DNA from 3 places in the Acholeplasma equirhinis genome. Region 2 is predicted to be linked to each of the others. Evidence: riboswitches for the same ligand, from Rfam matches in the RefSeq annotation. Region 2 holds a riboswitch; each other region holds the start of a gene.
The links. Region 2 has a riboswitch for cyclic di-GMP ahead of JV173_RS00605 (hypothetical protein). Riboswitches for the same ligand answer to the same signal wherever they lie in the genome.
Positions count from the first base shown of each region.

Region 1: linked by a shared signal. The riboswitch ahead of JV173_RS02895 (hypothetical protein) and the one ahead of JV173_RS00605 (hypothetical protein) in region 2 are both predicted to bind cyclic di-GMP.
Region 3: linked by a shared signal. The riboswitch ahead of JV173_RS02960 (hypothetical protein) and the one ahead of JV173_RS00605 (hypothetical protein) in region 2 are both predicted to bind cyclic di-GMP.

Region 1 covers NZ_JAFIDC010000001.1:630,447-636,681, reverse strand. Annotated here, with positions in the region: gene guaC (GMP reductase) at 1-246, shown strand, start outside; gene JV173_RS02900 (hypothetical protein) at 301-2,193, opposite strand; gene JV173_RS02895 (hypothetical protein) at 2,206-2,796, opposite strand; cyclic di-GMP riboswitch class I at 2,840-2,917, opposite strand; gene JV173_RS02890 (sensor domain-containing diguanylate cyclase) at 3,091-4,608, shown strand; gene JV173_RS02885 (bifunctional metallophosphatase/5'-nucleotidase) at 4,663-6,235, shown strand, end outside.
Region 2 covers NZ_JAFIDC010000001.1:142,603-148,837, reverse strand. Annotated here, with positions in the region: gene JV173_RS00610 (hypothetical protein) at 1-865, opposite strand, end outside; gene JV173_RS00605 (hypothetical protein) at 868-1,611, opposite strand; cyclic di-GMP riboswitch class I at 1,656-1,731, opposite strand; gene JV173_RS00600 (bifunctional diguanylate cyclase/phosphodiesterase) at 1,794-3,179, opposite strand; gene JV173_RS00595 (EAL domain-containing protein) at 3,182-5,554, opposite strand; gene JV173_RS00590 (FAD-dependent oxidoreductase) at 5,730-6,235, opposite strand, start outside.
Region 3 covers NZ_JAFIDC010000001.1:643,557-649,791, reverse strand. Annotated here, with positions in the region: gene JV173_RS02980 (cation-translocating P-type ATPase) at 1-1,179, opposite strand, end outside; gene JV173_RS02975 (hypothetical protein) at 1,368-1,952, opposite strand; gene JV173_RS02970 (hypothetical protein) at 1,974-2,501, opposite strand; gene JV173_RS02965 (hypothetical protein) at 2,620-3,219, opposite strand; gene JV173_RS02960 (hypothetical protein) at 3,249-3,764, opposite strand; cyclic di-GMP riboswitch class I at 3,823-3,903, opposite strand; gene JV173_RS02955 (pseudouridine-5'-phosphate glycosidase) at 3,991-4,905, opposite strand; gene JV173_RS02950 (PfkB family carbohydrate kinase) at 4,907-5,785, opposite strand; gene JV173_RS02945 (peptidylprolyl isomerase) at 5,782-6,235, opposite strand, start outside.

The DNA.
Region 1 (6,235 bases), 490 kb from region 2:
ATTAATGGTGAAAAGATGAAAGAATACTTTGGTTCTGCATCTGAGTATCAAAAGGGTGAAAGAATCAATGTTGAAGGTAAAAAGATTTTAATACCATATAAAGGTAAGATTGAAGATACCCTAAAGGAAATGAGAGAAGATTTACAATCATCGATATCTTATGCCGGTGGTAAAGATATCGAAGCAATCAGAAAAGTTGATTATGTCGTTGTTAAGAATTCAATTTTTAATGGTGATTGGATCTAATTAAAGTTAACTTAAATAAAAGAACCCTAGTTCGACTTGAACTAGGGTTTTATATTATTGTTGGTTTGCAGGAATATAGTGTTTCCAATAAGTTGCACCATTTAGTGCATCTGGCTCAATACCTTGAGAACCTAAGATTGCTTCATAGGCAATATTTTTATAAACAATAATATTACCAGGCGAATACACATTGAATGTCTTATAAGCATAAGTACCAACTTCATTCCAAGCATTTGGAATAGAACCAGGTATCGTTTGTTGCGCGTTTGCTACATTTTGTACTCTAAATACACGAGCATTATAAACAACATGGTCATTCGCAACATAAACATTAAACCAACGCCATTCATTGGTATTGATTTGATTCCATGCGTTATATGCTGTGCCAGGTACGAACTGATTAGCTCTTGCTGCATCTTGTACTCTGTAAAGATTATTTTCATAATAAACAAAGTCACCTGCTAGATAAACATTTGTTGGATTATATTCATAAGTACCAACTTCATTCCAAGCATTATACATTTCACCTGGTGCTGACATATTGGCATTTGTTTCATTTACGACTTTATAGTATCTACCTTCGTAGATTGCATAGTTACCAACTTGATATGTTTTGAATGGATCATATTGATCTGAACCAACCATAACCCATGAATCAGGTTGTGTACCCGGTTCATACTGATTAGCTCTAGCTACATTTTGAGGTTTATAGTATGTGCCATTATGGTAAACAATATTTGTTGAAGTATATACATTTGTAGGTGAATAATCATTCGTATCGATTAAGTTCCAAGCATTGTACATTTCACCCGGAGCTGATATGTTTGCATTATCAGCGTTAACAACTTGGTAATATTTACCATTATATGTTACAAATTGATTTAGAGTGTATGTTGTATTTGGATTATAAGGTTGAATATTAACAACTTCCCAAGCAGCATTCGATGGATTTTGATTATTATTCCACTTTGCACGGTAAACTTGCCCATTGTATTTAACATATGAATTGATATCGTATTGAGAGCCTGCTTGATATTCAGGGAAATATACATTTTTACGTTGCCAGTTAATATTTCCAGCAGGACTTGCAGATTTATAATAAAAATCCATTACTTCATATATATAACCTTGATAATTAACTAGTGTACCCTCCGGATAGTTCTTATTTAAAACGTATTCAGAAATTGGTTTATTAAATGTATCCCAACCATTGAGTGTTGCTGGATTGTTTGCACTTGCATTTGTTGCATTTGTTACATAATAAAGACTTCCATTATAAACAACAACATCATTAACTGTGTATTTAATTGAGTTATCATAAGATCTTATACCAAAGTTATAACGTTCCCAACCCTTTAATGTTGTAGGGTTTGCTGCATCTTTTGCATCACCAACGTTGACAACTTTGTAGATAATATCATCATAAAATACATAATGATTTAATGAGTATTCAAAAGTTGGATTATATTCTAGAATGGCAAAGTTAAAAATTGTCCACCCTTTGCCGATAATTGGTGCTCTATCGTTTGCGATACCACCATTTGTCACTTGATAGAAGTTACCTTGATATGCAACAACTTCACCAGAATCATATGTATTTGTAGGTAAGTAAAACATTGAAATATCTTTAAATGCACCATAAGGTTGACCAGGAGGTGTCGTTTGATGATAACCACCATGTCTAATAACATAAATGACACCAGTATACCAAACAAGGTCACCTTCTTGATACACACCATTTGGGTTATATTCTGGTACACCTTCAGGTGGAACATCAATTAAATAGTTCCAAGAAGGAATTGAAATGTTATTATTGGTTGCAACATTTTGATCACCATTAATGACATTAACCCAATAAGCAAAAGAAACAGACGTCGTTAAAATACATGCCGATATGACAAGTGCTGTTACAAGAGATTTTAATTTATCAAATCTCAATTTATCCATCAAACTCTCCCCTTAAGATGGTTCTGAAACTGTAAAGATAACATCAAAAATAATAATTTCACCAACAATTTGATCGTAATCACTAATTGATTCTGGATTAGTTAGAGTAACTAAAACATAGACCATTACTGCATCACCATTGATAACTATTGTCCCCTGTAAGTTATCAAGAACAGACTCACCGGTTAAACCGATCGGTTCTGATCCCCCAACCTGATAACTTATATTCAACAGTGATGCAAGTAACTGATTGTTCGGTGTGACATTGTCAATTTGAACAATTAAATCAAACGAGGTTCCTTCAGGAATGATGGCTGAATCTTCATCATTCGTCCAATTAATTTCATAAGATAATAAAACATATTCAACTGCTCCAGGTTCTGCATCTTGTGCACGACCAAAAGGGACTAATTTATAATTAGCAGAACCTAAATATGAAAAATCTACAGTTGTTGTTGCATCTTTAGCTGTACCTACAGTTACACGGTTATTCTCAATTGAATAACCTTCATTTAAGTTTGTATACGTCCAAAATGCAAATGAAGTTCCCCCAACTAATATACAAAGCAAGATTAAAATAATGATTGGTAATCTAACTCTCATGTCACTTTTCCCCAAAAAAAGACAGCAGTTTTAACTTACTAGAAGTTGCAACTGGCTGTCTTAAATTAAAGACCCTATAGCTTTGCGTCCTTAGGTTGCCCTAAGTTTGCCGATTGATGTTTTTATTAAATAATTTTATCATAAACTATTAAAAGTAAAGCAAAATACACATTATAGCAATCATATACCCTATAAACAAGAACAGAGTTCTTTTTTTATAGTATCTAAATCATTGAAATTAGAAATATTTTGCTATAATCAATTTAACACATTTAAATCATGTAAGGGAGATATATGATTTTTACATCAATCATTGCAACCTGTCTGTTAATAGCAATAGCGACTTGTTTATTGTTAGTTCAATCGTATATTAAAGTCGGTAAAAAATACTCAGGGATAAAAAGTTGGATCACAGGTGTATTTTTACATACACTTGGTATCATTATTTCAATATTTTCAGATGCTAATTTAAAAGACTTCACTGTACCTATCAGTGGGATTTTAGTCTTAGGTGGTTTATTCTCAATATTAGTTGGAATTAATCGATTCTTTGATAAATTTACAAACTACTATGAAGAATCAATTTTAATGTTACTAGCAGCTATTTCTATTATTTATTTCAATTCGTTTAATATAAATATTACATTCTCGTTAATTGCATTAAATGTAGCATATTTAGCAATCTCATTAAAAGGTGCATTTTTCTTGTTAAAAAGTCGTAAGAAAGAAACTAATCATAGCATTATTATGACAGCTTCATTTATGTTTGCACTTGCATTTATTGCGTTAAGTAGAATTATTAATGCATTTTTTGCAGATAGTAACTCGACATATCATTTGGCAAATAGTACCGATTATAACATTATCCTTATTTATTACATTATCTTTACAATCATGATTATTAATTTAAATTTACTTATTAACGATAAATCATTCCAACAAATGGCTTATGAACAAAATAAATTTAAAACGATTTTCAGTCAATCACCACTTTCAATGATGATGATGGATTTAGAAACTGATATTGTACTTGATGTAAATGAAACACTTATCAGAGAGTTAGGATATTCGAAAAAAGATTTAATTGGAAAGCATTATTCACAAATTCGAATGTTTGATTTGGTGAAAGATCGACCGAATACTCGACAATTTGATGCAAATCCTCATGATGTTTTTAATAAAGAAGTTCCAGTGCTTAGATACGATGGAGAAATACTACATTCATTATTATCCATATCCATCGTTCAACAATTAGAAGAGACACTTAAAATCATTTCACTTACAGATATAACAGAGATTTATGAGTTAAAAGAAAAACTTGATAGATATGCATATTATGACTCATTAACTGAACTACCAAACAGAAGATTATTTATTAAACACTTTAATTCTAAAGTGGAAAATAGAGAAAGTTTTGCAATTGTTACGATTGATTTAGATGACTTTAAACAATTTAATGATCTATACGGTCATGATACTGGGGATGAAATCTTAAAAGAAATAGGAACAAGATTAAATACACTTGTTTCTGGAAGTAATTTTGCAGCCAGGTATGGTGGAGATGAATTTGTATTATTACTGCACTATCGAGGATATCAAGAAGAATTGACCTCTGAAATTCAAAAAGTTGCAAGCGTTTTAAGAAAAGAATTAAAAATTCAAAAACAAAGCATTCAAATTACAGCATCGATTGGTACTGCAATATTCCCACTTCACGGTCAAAATTTACGAGATTTAATGCATAAAGCAGATATTGCAATGTATCAAGTAAAGCACTTAACTAAAGATGATATGAAGATTTTTGAAGAATAGAGAAGTAATTCTCTATTTTTTTATAGTATAATAGTGGAGGAAAGTTGGTACATAATGAAAAAAATCATACTTATTTTATGTGCACTCATTATTGGTATTACAATAACTGCATGTAATGAAGAAATTACACCTGGTGTATATTTTGAACATCCAGATGAGATTATTCACTATATTGGTGATAATAAACCGATTTATAAAGATCTTGTATCTGTAACATATCAACCTGGTGATATCAATTTAAAATCACTTTTAATGTATAGTGATGCAAAAGTTCAATATACAACTGTTGGAAGTTATGAAATTACATTTACTGTCACTTATCAATCAGTTAAATACGAATCTACTGCAAGTGTTAAAGTTGAATTAAAAGATTCTGGCGAAGATGAAGAAGTCATTGATTTTGAATTTTATTATATTAATGACTTGCATGGTGCGATTTTAGAAGATGGTGATTCCATTGGATTATCTAAAATTAGTAACGTCGTTTTAGAAGCTAAAACATTAAGACCAAATAAAACAATCTTTTTATCTGGTGGTGATATTGTTCAAGGACAAATTTTATCTAACTGGTATGATGGTGCAAGCACAATTGACATTCTAAATCATATGCAACTTGATGCGTATGTTGTTGGTAATCATGAATTTGACTGGGGTTTTAATGTTGTTACACAATATTTCAATGGTGAAAATGTACTACAAGCAAACTTCCCACTTTTAGGTGCCAATGTCTATGAAAAAACTACAAATGAGCGTCATGTTGATGTTGAACCGTATACAATTATTGAAAAAGCTGGTGTTAAAATTGCAGTAATTGGTACGATTGGTTATGGACTAGAAAGTTCAATTTCATATCCAAGAATACAAGATTATTATTTTACTGATCCAGTTGAATTAACTGGTTACTGGGCTGAATATGTAAGATTAGAAGAAGGTGCTGATATTGTAGTTGCAATTAATCACCAAGACGCATCTTTTTATAACAATCAAGTCGCAGCTTTTACAGGTAATAAACGTATTGATGCAATCTTCAATGGACATACACATTATGCTTATGTAAGGGATACAAATACTTCACATGGTGTTGTTCATACCATTCAATCTGGAGCCAATGGTACAAATTTGGGTAAAGTTACATTAACTTATGATAGAAATTTAGGTGTAATTAATTCTGATGCAGTTAATCTAAATCGATATAATGAACCTAAACTCAATCAAGAAAATCAATCAATTAAAAATTTAGTGAATTCATATGTAGAAGAAATTGAAGATTTATATGTTCCAATTTTAAATTCAGGAGATTATTATTCTCAAAATGATTTAACATATTATTTAGCTAAAATGATGCAAATTTATACAAATAGTGATATTGGTATTCATAACTTTGGTGGTACAAGAACAAGCATTTCATATGGCGAGGGACTAAGTTATGCTAAACTATTCCAAATTTCACCTTTTGATAATACAATTGTGACCGTTAAAGTTAAAGGTAGTGTAATTAACCAATTAAGTGGTGTTGGTGTCGTTTATAGATCGGGTTTAGGATCGATTAATCCTAATACATACTATAAAGTTGCAACAAATGACTACATATTTGGTAATAATGAGTCATTTAAAAATGGTGAGGAGA
Region 2 (6,235 bases):
AACAATCAGCATCCCAACCTTCTAACCAGATTGAGATTTTAGTTCGACCTCGGTATTCATAAATACCTTCAACTTCATTTACTAAACTTACCTCAGATACTAAACTTGTTTTATCAATTGCAATATCATTTTGAAGTTTAGAAAATTCAGTTAACTTGTAAATCATGTTTTGTGGTGCTTCTGGTGGTTCCATTCTGACACCTAACATTCTATAGTAGAAGTCAATTGCACCGAATGGTTTACCAAATCCACGTGCTTCATTTTCAGAGACATCATAGATGAAGGATAAGTTTTCTGCTTCATTATATGATGCTATTCTAACAGCATTGTGGGCGTAATACAAGCGATTTTCGCCTGGTGTGACATATATGTCACCATCATCAAATCCCAGTGGATTAATCCAGTTCTTTCCCCTTGATGTAACAAAGGTTCCTGGAGCATTTGATGCAAGTTCATATGTCGGTTTCGTGCGATCTGCAAGATAGACATATTTATGATGTGCATCCACATTTGGATTATTGGTAACAACTTTGAAGTAGACATCAAATGAGAGATAGTCTACCTTAGGAATTGCTCTTGTTTCAAGTAATACCGGACCTAAGAAGAAATCTTTTCCATTTTGTGAGGTAATACTTGCAAGTTTTCGTTGTGTTCCAACATACTCAACTAACATCTCATTTGTTATGCTTTTATGATAGTTAATACCATCTAAGCTTAACCATAAGTCGTCATCTTCTCCTACCCCTAATTCAATCCCATCTACAAGTGCAGTTTTTGATGTTGCAAACCACGCATAGACTGAGGTTGTCAATGTGATCGCAATTAATGTCAGTGCAAACAGTACAGAATAGATTTTCTTTAACATATTTACGCCTCATCATTAATTGAGAAGAGCATTTGAAGTTTTAGTCTGCCAGCGATTAAATCTTGTTCGGTGTACTTACCAATACTCTTTAAATAATCTTCTAGGTAACCATCAATCCAAATGAAGACTGAGACTTTGACAACTGATTGTGCTTGTAATTGATAGATATTACCATCAACTGCAACGTCTTGGCTTGCAAATGAGAGTGATTGAACACCTTCGATTCGATAAGATTGATATTCGTAGACATCGGCAACACCATCGATAACCACCATGATTCTTAAGTGTTCTTCAATGTGTCTTGTTTTCTCTGCAAAGACAATCTTATAATTGACCCTATTGATTGTAGCTGCCTCATTCATGTTTTTTAAGTAGAATGTGAATGCAACCACTTCTCGATCGTTATCCCTTACATCTGGAAGATAATAGCCATTGGTTTTCAAAACATTATTGTAATGGAAAGCCATGATACCTTCATAAGATGCTTGGTTAACAAAATTCATACCTGGATATCTTAGAACTGTTCTTGCATTGTCGAATGACGGATCTTCTGCGATTCTAATTGAGGAATCACTGAATTGATCAACGACTACCGACATGTCCCCTGTGTATTGTCCATAGAATGATACAACACCCATCGTTACAGATAAGAATCCAAATAACGGTATGAATAGGAATATTAACTTGGAGAATTTAGTGGCATTTCTTACTGTTTTTCCAATGCCCCATACTTTACTTAACGCCATGGTTTTCTCCTTGAAAAAATAAAAAGCCAATTGCCACATAATTAGTTGGCAACTGGCTACCATTTGACAGGTCCTATAGTTTTGCGTCGCTAGATTTCTCTAGTTTTGCCTTTTTCGTATACTGCTATTTTACCAAACTTTTTTTAATAGTCAATAGAAATGATTATGAATATTTACAATGTCTATTTTTGTGTTAAGAAAGCCGATAATTGAGTTTGGTCGAGAGGTTTAGCAATGAAATACCCTTGTGCGTAACCCACACCTTTAGTATACAATTCTTGGAGTTGTGCCTCTGTTTCGACACCTTCCGCAACCAGTTTTAACTCTTTTGCCTTTACAAAATCTATTAACATTTGAATGTACTTACGTTTATTATAATTTTCTTCTAATTTAAAGAAATCACGATTAAGCTTAATCATATCAATCTTAAATCTTTCAACTAAATCTAAAACATCATAATCTGTTGTTGATAGGTCAATTGCAATTTGGAAACCAAGTGTTTTGATCTTAATTAAGTTTCTCATAAATGTTTCATTATTTTTATATGTAGAGAAATCTGGAATTTCAATTGCAACCATCTCAGGTTTTGCACGATGTTTTAGAATCAGTCTTTGGAAGATTGTAAAAGTTTCTTCATTTAGAATCTGACGCGGTGATACGTTAATATTAACAACCAAATTATGCATATGATATAACTGTGAAAGGTCTGTTAATAAGAGTAATGCTTGTTCAACACCCCAAATACCAATTGCATCCAGTTCTCCTGACTGTTCAGCAAGCCCAATGAATGATTGTGGTGCAAGTAAGCCTCTTTTTGGATGTTGCCAACGCAGTAATGCTTCAACACCATAAATATCTTTTGTATCTGATGTTGAAACGATTGGTTGGTAGAAATAAATAAATTCTTCTTTCTCAATCGCTTCTCTGATTTCATGATATAAATCGAGATATTCTTTACCTTGTGAAAGTTCTTCACTGTAATACTTAATACCATTTCCACCGTTTTTCTTAACGATGTACATCGCAATATCTAATGCTTGGAATAATAAGTCTTTCGTATTACCATGCAGTGGGAATGTTGCAATCCCAATAGAAACAGTCTTTTTAATTTCAACACCATCTAAAATACTCACCTTACGTTGAGATTCTCTTTTAATATGTTTTGCTAAATTTAATATATTCGAATGATCAAAACTATCTGGAATAAATATATAGAATTGATCAGGTTTAACACCTTGAGAAATAACGGATTCTTCAGGTAATGCAGTTTTAATATGATTTGAAACATATTGCATAATAAGACGCTCTTCTTCTTCATTAAAAGCATCTACAATATCTTGATACTGATCTAAGTCAATTAACATTAAAGTAAAAGGCTTTGCTTTTTTTGTATTACGTTTAATCATACGATCAACAAGATTTGTTAATGTTGATAAAGGTACAACCTCATCAGAGACTAACAATTTTTCATCGCGATATTTACGTAATTCATGTTTTAAAACAAAGTATAATCCAATGATGAGTCCGATTAAGATTAAAGTGACTAATATCGTTAAGAATATTTCCATAATTAGCTTTCAAACTCAACTTTCTTTTTCTTTAAGAAGTCACGAGCATCTTTAACAGGCATTGGTCTTGCAACCACGAACCCTTGGATGATTGTGCCACCTTCTTTTCTAATAATTTCAACTTGTTTATCTGTTTCTACACCTTCAAATATAACACCAAGTTTTAAGTTTTTACCTAAACTTGTTAAAGTTTTTAAGATTTGACGTGATGTAAAGGATGTTTCTACCTCATCAATAAACTTCTTATCAATCTTAATCACATCAACTGGTAAAGTCTTTAAATATGAAAGCGATGAATAACCGGTACCAAAGTCATCTAAATGAATCTTAAACCCGATTTGTTTTAATGCTTTAAACTTTTCAATAATGAGTTCAAATGAAACAACTAGGATTGTTTCAGTTAATTCAATTGCAATCTTGTTTGGATCAACCTTGTATTTATTCGTTAAATCAATAAGTTCTTGAATAAATCCAGGTTGTACAAGTTGTCTTGGTGAAATATTAAATGAGAATTCTAAATCTGTTTTATTAAAACTTTCAGCAATAGCAAATACTTTTTCAGTGATGAGTCTACCTAATTCAATAATCATATTTGATTTTTCAGCAATCTTAATATAACTTGCAGGTGAATCTTTTAAGTATTTAGGATTATTCCAACGAAGTAGTAACTCAAATCCAACAGTTTTATTAATTTCAATATCGTATTGCGGTTGCATGAACATTTCAAATTCATCATTTGCAATCCCTAATTGTAAATCCATTTCCATTTGTTGGTTCTTGGATACATACTCTAAGAATTTTTCATTATAAGTTACTTGATGGTAAACCGTTGAACGGAGTACACGTTCAATGGTGATTTCCATGATTTCTAAAATATGACTAGATTCCATTGAAATAACTTTACCAACATTGTGAATGATACCCGCTTTTAGGGCAACTTTAAATGGTAAATCTTGAAGTAAAACTGAATTATTTATTTTATCGATTGTCACTTGAACCCAAGAGTCAACTGAATCATAGTTCAAGATATTTTGATACAGTATTGCAAAGCGTTGATCATGAACATGGAATAGTGTCATATCATCTTTAATAACTACAGATAAGAATAAATCCTTTAATTTTTGAATGAATTGTTTACTATATTCTCGACCAATCGTATTTTGAATATTATCAATATCTTCTACTGCAAAGTAAATAATTGAATATTTTTTCTTACGATCAATTTCATCTAAAATTTCTTTTAGATTCATTTCATTTGGTAAATGTGTTAATTGATTGAATAGAGCAAGATTTCTGTATTTACCTTCAAATGATGTAACATTTTCTACGTTCTCACCAATCAGTAAATACCCGCGTTTCTTCTTAACAACTACAAATCGATAATCTTTTAAACCTTCTTTTGTTTCAAGACCTAAGAAGAATGATTTTTGAGATTTAAGTTGTTCACGTATTAAAACCTTATCTTTAGTCACATCTTCTATCATCTTAACTTGTTTCATTCCGGTTAATTCATAGAACTTAGGATTTGCCATACGAATTTGACCAAGTCCACCAACATCTAAAATTAAGACATTTTGAGGTAGTTCATCTTTATGCTTCTCATATAATCTTTCGTCATCATATCTAAACTTAAGACCAACAAGTGAAAAGACTAAAAAGGCAATCAATGAAATGGAACATAATGCAAAATAACTCCAAATTAATGGACGATATGGTGCTAGGTAATCTGCTTGATGTTGGATTGAAATAAATAAAAGTTGACCTTCAATTTTATCAAACGATAAGATAAAGCGATCATCGAATGTTACATAGTCAAAGTACGCTGACTCATTTTTACCAATTAAACTATCCAGTTCTGAATAGTGATCGAGTGGATATAGTTGTGAGGTAAAGAAATTTAAACCTAAAAGATTTGAATCTAGTGCATATAAGATATATCCAGTTGATGCAACAATATAATCACTTTGATTAATCGTAAGGCCTTGATCTAAAAGCACTTGTGACATCAGTTTATATGCAACCTCATTTTGATTAGCCTTTTTAATTGCTAATACGACTTGGTCATCTGTTTCATCTGAGAATAAAGTTGAAAGTTTTGAAATTGTATATTTATTAAATGGAATTGTTTGATTAAGTTCAGTTGTGTACGACTTCGTATCCCAAGCAAGCTGATCTTCTTGGTATGCTTCATATAAAGTTTCTAGTAAGTGTTCAAATGTATCTGATTTTAACTGATGGTTATAGTGAGCCATTTCATTCGCTTCACGTCTAAAAGTTGTATCTAATAAGAACATATAAAAAACATAAAAAGAGAGTAATAACACTCCAAAAATAATTGCTAGTCTTCTCACATGTTTCTTTGTTTCACTATACATAGCTTTCTCTTTTTCCTTTTATAACCACAAAGGTTCCCTATTCTTATTATGCTACATTTTAATCTGAATTGCACTAAATTTTAATAGGCAATCGGATTTAATAGTAATTATAACATGTAATGAGATTTAAAATAGGATTAAAAAAAGGTCATAAAAATGACCTTTAAGTTAATTTTTAGTTTACGCCTTCTTGAGCAAGTGCTCTTAATGCAGCGATATTTAATAAGTTCCAAGGTTTGTTGAAGTGTGGTTGGAAGAAGAAATCAACGAATGCTAAATCATCAATAGTCATTTGATTTTGGATTACGATTGATAATGTATTCATCTTATCTGTTAAATCGTATTTAGATAAGATTTGACCACCTAAAACCTTTCTTGTTGTCTTATCATAAACGAGTTTAAGTAAAACTTCATCATATTCAGGCATGAATTCAGGACGGTTAGTATCGTGTAATAAAACAGTGCCATAGTTAATACCCATATCTTTGGCAACACCTTCTGTTAAACCTGTTGAAGAAATTGATAAGTCATAAATTTTAATACCTGATGTACCTTGAGTACCACGATATTTGATTGAATTCTTAATGATGTTTAAACCAACAAGTGTACCCATTCTAACTGCATTTGTTGCAAGTGGAATGTATCTTACTTCTTGAGTTGGATTGTAGAAAATGTTAACAC
Region 3 (6,235 bases), 500 kb from region 2:
ATTATCTTGATATTTAACAATCGTGTCATTACAAAGTACACTATAATCAATAAGCATTTCAAGCTCTGAGGTTGGTTTTTTAATTTCAGAAACTTTGAGTGTTTGACCATTTACATATAAATCTGTAACAGTCATAATATTTTGAGTTAATGTTCCAGTTTTATCTGAACAGATAATAGATGTAGATCCAAGGGTTTCAACTGCAGGTAGTGTACGCATGATTGCTTTTTTCTTAACTAAGTTTTGCATACCTATCGATAAAACAATCGTAATAATTGCAGGTAACCCCTCTGGAATTGCAGCAACAGCTAAAGCAATTGCTGACATAAATGATTCTAGAATATGAAGTTCACCATTAATTAATCCTCTTGTTATTTGAATGGCAAAGATAATACCTACAATAATTAACGCAAGAAGTGCTAAAGTTTTACCTAGTTGAGCAATGCTCTTTTGAAGTGGTGTTTCTGATTTTTCACTCTGATTTAACATAGATGCAATTTTACCAATTTCGGTTTGCATACCACTCGAAATTACAACACCAGCACCACGACCATAAGTTACAACTGTACCCATATATGCAAGATTAATTCGATCACCAAGTGGAACATCGTTATTTTGAATAACGATATTATCTTTTTCAACTGGGACTGCTTCACCAGTTAAAGGTGATTCATCACATTTTAGATTGACTACCTCAATAAGTCTTAAATCAGCCGGAACAAAATCACCTGCTTGAAGAATGACAATATCACCAGGCACTAAATCCTTAACATCAATTTTAATTTCTACACCATCTCTTAGAACTGTTGCATGTGGACTTGACATTTTCTTTATGGATTCTAAAGCTTCATCCGCTTTAGCTTCTTGAACAACCCCAATAATCGCATTAATCAAAACAATACCGACAATGAGTAAACCTTCAGTTAATTCTTCAGGCTTTTGTTCAAGTATTGCAGCGACAAAAGCTATACCTGCAGCAATCAGCAAAACGATGACCATAAAGTCTTTAAATTGATCTAAAAACTTTAAAAATATAGGTCTTTTCTTTTCAGCGATAAGTTCATTCTTACCAAATCTTTCGATCCTTAGTTGAACTTCATTACTAGATAATCCATTTTTTGTTGTTTGCAGTGTTGCAAATGTTTCATCAACTGTTTGTTGATATGTATTTTTTTCCATTTCTTTTCCTCCGGTAAAAAATAAATAAAGACCTTCAAAACCATTTTTTCAGGTCTTGAAGGTCTCGTTACAAGTTGCATACTTGAATATTAACCGGGTTAACGTAACCGACTTGACGATTAATACTTGGGAAACTACTCCCCTTCTAAAAGTATTTTATCATATTTTTTAATTTAAATATAAAAATATTAAAGTTTCACAAAATCTTCCAATTTGTAATTTTTTGTTGCCGAATTATTTTGGTCATCATGACCAGAGTCTCTAAATTTACGATAACCATGGATTGTCCATAAACTTAAAAAGATTGTAAGTGATATAGCAGCACCGACATTTAAAAAGAATATCCAAGGATCTGTAGAAATAAAGAGAAGTTGTTCAAGTAGATTAGAATCTCCAATATAGTTACCACTTATTTCATCATACCTCATCTCATATGTGCCAAGGAGATCATTAACTGAAAGTGTGATTGTTTCATTATTAGTATCAATAGATATCACACGATGAACCCACATGTAGTCTAAATTGATATTATTATGTGCAACAACATAATCTCCAGGTTCTAAATCATCAACATTAAAAGGTACCATTTTACCGATACCGACTTGAACTGTATTATTAACGATGGGTTGGTTGAATGGAACTGCTTGAATATGATTATACGAGTAGAAGAGATATTCATTCTGTGGTCCTAATAAAATCATAACAACCAAGAATATTTCAACCATAAAAAATAGCACAGAAAATACTAAAAGTAGTGCTCTAATGGATTTCATTCTTAGCCCCTATTAAAAAAATTATTTTGATTGTGGTTTTAATTTTTTAACCAAGATGACAGCTGTTGTTATTAATATGACATTAATAAGAATCACAGTTACACCAATTGGACTTCTTAAGAATCCAATAATATAACCTAATGCAGGTAATTTAGATTTAACAGTACCTAAATACATATCTTCAGTAATATCCCATTGATAGGATATTGCAGAACCTGAACTATGTACACGATAAGTTTTTTCTGTAGCTACAACTTCAGTCATGATCTTATAGACTTTAAGACCATCTGCACTACCGTAACCATCGAGTTCAAAAACAATTAGTTTAGTATTATCTAAAGTTTCAAAATCATCGAGTGTAACAATTAATGCATCACCTCTATCTAAAGAAGCATCTACACCACTGAATCCACCATATATTGCAAATCCGAATAAATTCATTGTTACAAATGGGAAATATAAGACGAAGACAATGAATAAACCTAAAAGACCTATAATGCTGTATAGGATGATACTTATTAATTTATTTGAATCTAACTTTTCCGCCATGTAAATACCCCTATTTATAATGGTAAAGTATATCTTTATCATTATTTTAGCATAATTTTATATTTTTATATGAATTGAAAAAGTGGTCTAGAGACCACTTTATTCAAATTCTCTTTAATTAGTCTTCAATAACTGTAAATAATACTGTGAATGTAATTTCTGAACCGAATAATGCTTTAGCATAATCTTCAGCATTTTCTTTAGTAACTCCTGGTAAATTTTCCATAGGTTCTAATAGAACAACTTTAACCCAAACAGTAACTGCACCACCGTTTCCTTCGATAGCATAATCACCATCACCGTTAAATGTACCATCATCATGTGTACCACCAATTTGGTAAGAAAGTGATACGTAATCAACTAAGATTGAACTGAGAGGATGATCAATTTCAAGATCGTCAAAAGCAACAGTTACAACACCAGTTTTTTCTGAATCTGCATCATTTGATTCCCAAACAACTTGGAATTTAAACATTACATATTCAACAGCATCATCTTCTAATGAATTAGCTGCTTGACCAGCAGGTACTAATACACCGTCAGTTTGACCAAGAGCAGAAGCACTAACTTCTGAAATACGACCAGTACCGATTGTAACAACATTACCATCAACATCTGCTTCTAATTCAATTGAAGCCCAATATGCATAAGAAATCCCTAAGGATACAACTGCTAGTAAGAATAAGACTGCTAGCATTAATTTTTGATTCTTTTTCATTATATACTCTCCCTTTTTTATTCTTAAAATTAAGAAACAACCCTAAAGTGCAAATCAAAGGTGATATTTTTACCCATGATTGCAGTAGCAATCTCACTTGTCGCTGGTTCAAGAAGTCTAACCTTGACAACTACTACGAGAACTTCATTCGAGATTAAGAGATTGCCGTTATTTGGAAGTTCAATAACAACTAAGTAGTTATATTGATCAGTTCCATCTAACAAAACATTTATGGCTGTGATGGTTAATCCAAGCTCAACACCTGGTAGTAATTCATCACCGGTTAAGTCAAGTTCGAAGATGAAGTGTATTTCATCAACTTCATCTGAATTTTTTACAAAACCTTGAGGGACAAGTTTTTTATTAAAATTTGATTCATCTTCTTTAAGATTTACAGATAATTCTGCTTCATGTAATGTATCAATTGATATATATACATTTGCATAATGGTCTAGCGCAGCCCAATATGAAAATGAAACAGATACTGTATATATGATTGCGATAACAAGTACAATGAGTAATGTTATACTCAATCTTTTATTCATACCTATGCCCCCATAGCCGTTACGAAAGAAAAAGCAGCCCTTGAAATCAAAAGTTTTGATTTGCAACTGGCTGCCACTGTAAAATCAGGACCCTATAGCTTTGCGTCCTTAGGTTACCCTAAGTTTGCCGATAAGATATGCTTAAATTCATAATTGCTAATATTATAATAAAAAATACTTTGATATGCAAACAAAATGCTAAATGCTGTTTATAAAATGATTCTAATTAGTATAATTTAGAAAGTTCAATTGCAATATCTGCAGCAAGTTTGGCATTGTTATAGACAAGTTGTATATTTGAATCTAAGGAAATACCTTTGGTTGATTGTTCAATTTTACTTAGTAGATAAGGTGTAATTTGTTTACCCTTTATATCATCACGTTCTGCTGAGAGAAGTGCTTTTTCAATTTCATTATTTATGAATTCTGGATCGAGTGAGTAGATATCTGGAATTGGGTTTGCAATTAAGACACCACCTGGTAGTGGAAGTGACCATTTAGTTTTTAATAGTGTTGCAATTTCATCTGCTGAATCTAATTGATATTCAAGTCTAAATCCACTTTTTTTTGTATAAAATGCTGGGAACTCATCTGATTTATAACCTACTACAGGAACACCTTTGGTTTCTAAATATTCTAATGTTAATCCGATGTCTAAAATAGATTTACACCCAGCGGAAACAACACAAACATTTTCATTTGCAAGTTCCTCTAAATCGCGTGAAATATCAAATGTTTCTTGACCTTTTCTATGAACACCACCAATACCACCTGTTGCAAACACTTTGATACCTGCCATAGCTGCAACTAAAATGGTAGCAGATACCGTAGTTGCGCCATTATAACCCTTTGCAATACAATAAGGAATGTCTCTTTTTGAAACCTTCATTACATTTTTAAGTTGACTTAATTTAGTGAGTTCAGTTGGTGTTAATCCAACTTTAATTCTGCCATCTAAAATAGCGATTGTTGCAGGTGTAGCACCTTGGTTTTTAATGATTTTTTCAAGCGTCATTCCGACTTCAACATTTCTTGGATATGGCATACCATGCGAAATTATTGTTGATTCTAATGCGACAACTGGTTTACCAAGTTTAAGTGCATCTAATACCTCAGGTGCAAAATCTATATATTGATTCATTTTATTTCTCCTTTACAAGTGAAATCACTTGATTTGGTTTAAGTTTTTTATAGACTGAATCTCTAGATTGTAGCGTAAAATGTGACATAATTGTTCCAGTTTTTAGTGGATCTAATTTATTGATCTCTGCATAGATTACTCCAGAAAAAAATGCATCACCACATCCTGTATCATTAATCATTCTACCCTCGTATGATTTATGATAGAAGTTTGTTACTTCATCACTAAAATGGTAAGCACCGAGTTTGCCCATTGTTAAATAAACATTCTTTATACCTTTATTGATTAAAATTTGACCAATTTGAATAGGATCTTCAAACATCGTTATTTTTTTTCCTTCAATGATATTTATTTTAATTGTATGAATTTTATTTAAATAAGGGATAAACTTGTGTGCTTTAGCACTACTTACTAAATCTACATAAAATGGTTTTTGATAAGCAGTCATAATATAGTCTAAAGTTTTTTCTGGAATATTTGCATCAAGAACTACAATGTCAGCTGCGTATATAATGTCATGATGCTTTTTGATCAGTTGTGGGGTCAATTTTGAGAGTTGTTCCATAGAAGAAACAGCAGTGACTAAACTTCCAGTTTCATCATGTATCGCAATATAACTTGCAGTTTGAGGTACATTTTGATATAAAACTTTTAAATTTATGTCACGTGACATATTTAAAAAATCTCTTGAATCTTCACCTAATACAGTAATCAATGTAGGATTTAAGTCAAGTCTTGCTAGATTTTCTGCAATATTTCTTGCAACACCACCCCAAGACTTATAAATAAATCCAGGATTAGAATCATACATCGTATGCGATTGATGCATATTGGCAAGAAAATCAATCGTGGTTGCACCGATAACTACAATTTGCTTCATACGTATTGAACAGGTTGAAGTGTATATGTATTTTCTAAAATTTCAAATTTTTCGATGACAACAGGTGAAATTGGTGAATCAAAATGATTCGTTTGTACTGTAGCAATCTTATCAATGACATCTAAGCCTTCAATAACTTTTCCGAATCCAGCATAACTACCATCTAAGTGTGGTGCAGATTTATGCATGATAAAGAATTGTGAAGTTGCAGAATTTGGATCTTGTGTTCTTGCCATAGAGATGACACCTTTTTCATGCTTTAATTCATTTTTAAATCCATTTCTAGAAAATTCACCTTTAATTGGTTGTTTTTCATCCATTGAACCTCCACCTTGGATCATAAATCCTTTAATGATGCGATGGAAGATTTTTCCGTCATAAAAACCTTGTTTAACATATGAAACAAAATTAGAAACTGTATTTGGAGCAATTTCTGGATACAGTTCAATT